DNA from 2 places in the Bradyrhizobium sp. ORS 111 genome. Region 1 is predicted to be linked to the other one. Evidence: predicted binding sites of a transcription regulator. Region 1 holds the regulator's gene; the other holds the start of a gene.
The links. The regulator PhoB, encoded in region 1, activates phosphate uptake and scavenging genes when phosphate is short. The targets are predictions, from matches to a motif close to TGTCATNNANCTGTCAT.
Positions count from the first base shown of each region.

Region 1 (2,200 bases):
AGAAGCTCTGGGAGGCGGGCCTGTCGGCCAGCCAGATTGCGGCGGAACTCGGCAATGTGACGCGAAACGCCGTGATCGGCAAAGTGCATCGGCTTGGCCTATCCGGCCGTGCCAAGGCCCCTTCCACCGCTGCCCCGCGACAGCGCAAGGCCCGTCCCGCCCAACATATGATGCGGGTGGCGCGCCCGGTCTCGCGCGGCAACACCGCGCTCGCCCACGCCTTCGAGGTCGAGCTGGAGCCGGATCCGGTCGCCTATGACAATGTGGTGCCGATGAGCCAGCGGCTGTCGCTGCTCGAGCTGAACGAGGCGACCTGCCACTGGCCAGTCGGCGACCCCTCGAGCCCTGAATTCTTCTTCTGCGGCGGCAAGGCGCTCACCGGCCTGCCCTATTGCGCGCACCACTCGCGCGTCGCCTACCAGCCGGCTGCCGACCGGCGCAGGCCCGCCAACAAGCCGCCGACCCGGTGAGCATCATAGGCCGTGGAAACAAAATCCCCGCGCAAGCGGGGATTTTTTTGTGAGGGGACTACCTCTACGTCACAGCGTCGTCCTGCCGCAGGCCGGGACCCATCCGCCGCGGCTTGTGTTGTGAACAGGACTCGTCGTTCCGACTTCGCGCAACAAATTGCATTCGGGGTTATGGGTCGCGGCTTTTGCCGGGACGACGCTGTGGTTATCTGCTGCCCGCGCCTTACGGCTGCGGCTCCGCCTTGGCGAAGCGGTCGTCGAGCGCATAGCCGGCACCGCGCACGGTGCGGATCGGATCCTGCTCGCGGCCGGGATTGAGCAGCTTACGCAAGCGGCCGATGTGCACGTCGACGGTCCGCTCGTCGATATAGATGTCGCGGCCCCAGACGCTGTCGAGAAGCTGCTCGCGGCTGAACACGCGGCCGGGATGCTCGAGGAAGAACTCGAGCAGGCGATATTCGGTCGGGCCGAGATCGATCGGCCGGCCCGAGCGCGCGACGCGGCGCTTCTCGCGGTCGAGCTCGATATCGCCGTAAGTCAGGACGGTGGCGAGCCGCTCAGGGCTCGCGCGACGCAACAGGCCCTTCACGCGCGCCAGCAGCTCCGGCACCGAGAACGGTTTGACGATGTAATCGTCGGCGCCGGTGGCGAGGCCCCGCACCCGCTCGCTCTCCTCGCCGCGCGCCGTCAGCATGATGATCGGAAGCTGCTTGGTCTCAGGCCGCGCCCGCAGGCGGCGGCACAGCTCGATGCCGGAGAGGCCCGGCAGCATCCAGTCAAGCACCACGAGATCGGGAACACGCTCCTTCAGCCTTGTGTCGGCGTCGTCGCCGCGTCCGACCGTCTCCACGTCGTAGCCTTCCGCGTCGAGGTTGTAGCGCAACAACGTCGTCAGCGCTTCCTCGTCTTCGACTACCAGAATGCGTGCGCTCATCGGTCTATGTTCTTTCTCTGTGTTGATCCGTTGCCCGAGAGGCGAACCAAACACCTCAGCTAGCCGTTACCCGGCACCGTGGTGGCAAAGGTGGTCATGTCGCCCTTCGGGCGCTTGTCGGTGATCTGCTGGCCTTCGATCATGTAGAACACGGTTTCGGCGATGTTGGTGGCGTGGTCGCCGATCCGCTCGATGTTCTTGGCACAGAACATCAGATGGATGCAGAACGAGATGTTGCGCGGATCCTCCATCATGTAGGTGAGCAGTTCGCGGAACAGCGAGGTGCAGATCGCGTCGACCTCCTCGTCGCCCTTCCAGACGGTCATCGCGGCCGGCAAGTCGTGCGCGGCGTAGGCGTCGAGCACCGACTTGACTTGCGACAGCACCAGATCGGTCATGTGCTCGAGGCCGCGGATCAGCTTCAACGGCTGGAAATCGCTCTCGAGGGCCGCGACGCGCTTGCCCATGTTCTTGGCGAGATCGCCGATCCGCTCGAGGTCGGTCGCCACCCGCATCGCGCTGACGATCTCGCGCAGGTCGATCGCCATCGGCTGGCGACGCGCAATCGTCAGCACCGCGCGCTCCTCGATGATGCGCTGCAGGCCGTCGATCTCGACGTCGGCGGCAACGACGCGCTTGCCGAGCGCGACGTCGCGGCGGATCAGTGCGTCGACGGACTCGGTGATCATGCGCTCGACGAGGCCGCCCATCTCGGCGACCAGGCGGGTGAGTTCCTGCAGATCGCTGTCGAATGCCTTGGCGGTATGTTCAGAAACCATCGCTTGCTCCTTCAATC
Region 1 covers NZ_CP120701.1:7,645,201-7,647,400, forward strand. Annotated here, with positions in the region: gene P6U30_RS35350 (GcrA family cell cycle regulator) at 1-470, shown strand, start outside; gene phoB (phosphate regulon transcriptional regulator PhoB) at 694-1,404, opposite strand; gene phoU (phosphate signaling complex protein PhoU) at 1,464-2,183, opposite strand.

Region 2 (2,200 bases), 3.8 Mb from region 1:
GGCGTACCGTCGATCGCGACGATCAGATCGGACAGCTTCAGCCCCGCCTTGGCCGCCGGGCTGCTTGGCGCGACGTTGGCGACGAGCGCGCCGGACGGCAGCTTGAGCCCCAGCGTCTCGGCGATCTCGGGCGTCACCGCCTGCAGGCGCGCGCCGAGCCACGGTCGCTTCACCGCCTTGCCGCCGCTCTTGGCCGAGGCCACCACCACGCGCACCATGTTGGCGGGAATCGCAAAGCCGATGCCCTGCGAGCCGCCGGAGCGCGAGAAGATGGCGGTGTTGATGCCGGCGAGCCGGCCGGTCATGTCGACCAGCGCACCGCCTGAATTGCCGGGATTGATCGCGGCATCAGTCTGAATGAAGAATTGGTAATCCGTGATGCCGACCTGGGTGCGCGCCAGCGCGGAGATGATGCCGTGCGTGACGGTCTGACCGACGCCGAACGGGTTGCCGATCGCGAGCACGACGTCGCCGACCTGCAACTGGTCGGAATTCGCGAAGTCGAGCGTCGCGAATTTCTCCTTGTTGGTGTCCTTCAGCCGAAGCACCGCAAGGTCGGTGCGGCTGTCCTTCAGCACGATCTCGGCCTCGTATTCGCGCTTGTCGGCAAGCGAGATCTTCACCTGGTCGGCGCCCTCGATCACGTGATTGTTTGTGACGACGAGACCCGAGGCATCGACCATCACGCCGGAGCCGAGCGAGCGCTGCATCTGCTCGGGCTGCTGGCCCGGCACGCCGAAGAAGCGGCGGAAGATCGGATCGTCGAGGAACGGATTGCGGTTCTGCACCATCTTGGCCGCGTAGACATTGACCACCGCCGGCTGCACCCGCTGCACGATCGGCGCGTAGGAGAGCTGCAGCTCCGCCTGCGAGGACGGGACGCGACGCTCCTGCGCCCCGGCGGGGCCAAGGCTGGCCGTAAAGGCCAGCGCGTACAGGACGGGGATAGCGGCAAAGCGGATGAATCGGAGCATTCTCACCTCTTGCGGAAAAACGCCGGAATATAGGCGTGTTCGTACGGCAATTGAAGGGTATCCGGTCCAATATCTGGCGCCTCGTCGATGGGGTCCGTCGCCCAACCGAACGGTGCAAAACCGGTTCGGGACACGTTGATGCAGGCCGCCAAGCTCCTATGATTGTCGTCATCTCACTGCGCTGCTTGTTGCAGACATACGACAAGCGGAACTGCAAGCCCGGACGGCGCTGTCGTGCGTCAGTCACGATACGCTCCTAGGACTCTGCTCAGTGAGTGGGGACTTCATCTCAACAGGGGAGCGTAAGATGGGTGCGACAAGGTTGGGTGCAATCGCGCTCGGCATGGCGGGAGCCCTCGCCAGCTCGCCGGCACATTCGGAAACGGCCAATAGCGATGCGGAGATCGCGCTGCTCAAGCAGCAGCTCCGCATGCTGGAGCAGAAGATCGACAAGCTGCAGAAGCAGAGCAACGCGAACGCGGCGACGGCGGCCGCCGCGAATGCGCATGCGAAGGCGGCAGATGCAAAGGCATCGAGCGTCGCGAACGCCAATGCGGCCATTCCGGTCAAGGGGCCGACCGCGCCGTCCGGCGCCGTGGTGTCGATGCCGAACAACCGGCCGACGATCTGCACCGCGGACGAACAGAACTGCATCGCGATCACGAGCCGCTTGCACTGGGATGTCGGAGGCTACGACTATCGTCCCAATTCCGTGGGGACATCGCCGCAAAAACTGGACAGCGGCGAGAATGTCCGCCGCGCGCGCATCGGCATCATCGGCAAGTTCCTCAGCGACTGGAATTACGCACTGATCTACGACTTCGGCGGCTCTTCGGATGGCTTCGGCGGCTCAGCGCCGGGATCGTTGCCGGGCGGCGGCGTCTCCGGCGTCGAGAACGCCTATCTGAGCTACACCGGCCTCAAACCGTTCGGCGGCAAGATGGCGATCGAGGGCGGCATCATGGACCTGCCCTACACGCTCGACGAAGCCACGAGCTCCAACGATATCCTGTTCATGGAGCGCGCTTCGGCCGGCGTCGTCGCGACCAACATCGCGGCCGGCGACTTCCGTTCGACCGTCGGCACCCGCTGGTGGAACGACCAGCTCTGGATCGGCGGCTATGTCACCGGACCGACCACGGGTGCGATCCACTCCGCGTCCAGCACCTCGCCGGCCGGAAGCACCGAGCAATATGGCGCAGTCGCCCGCATCGCCGGCAACCCGA
Region 2 covers NZ_CP120701.1:3,439,834-3,442,033, reverse strand. Annotated here, with positions in the region: gene P6U30_RS15880 (DegQ family serine endoprotease) at 1-974, opposite strand, end outside; gene P6U30_RS15875 (OprO/OprP family phosphate-selective porin) at 1,282-2,200, shown strand, end outside.
Region 2: P6U30_RS15875 (OprO/OprP family phosphate-selective porin) is a predicted target of PhoB. The motif match lies at 1,205-1,221, and genes of this name have one in related genera.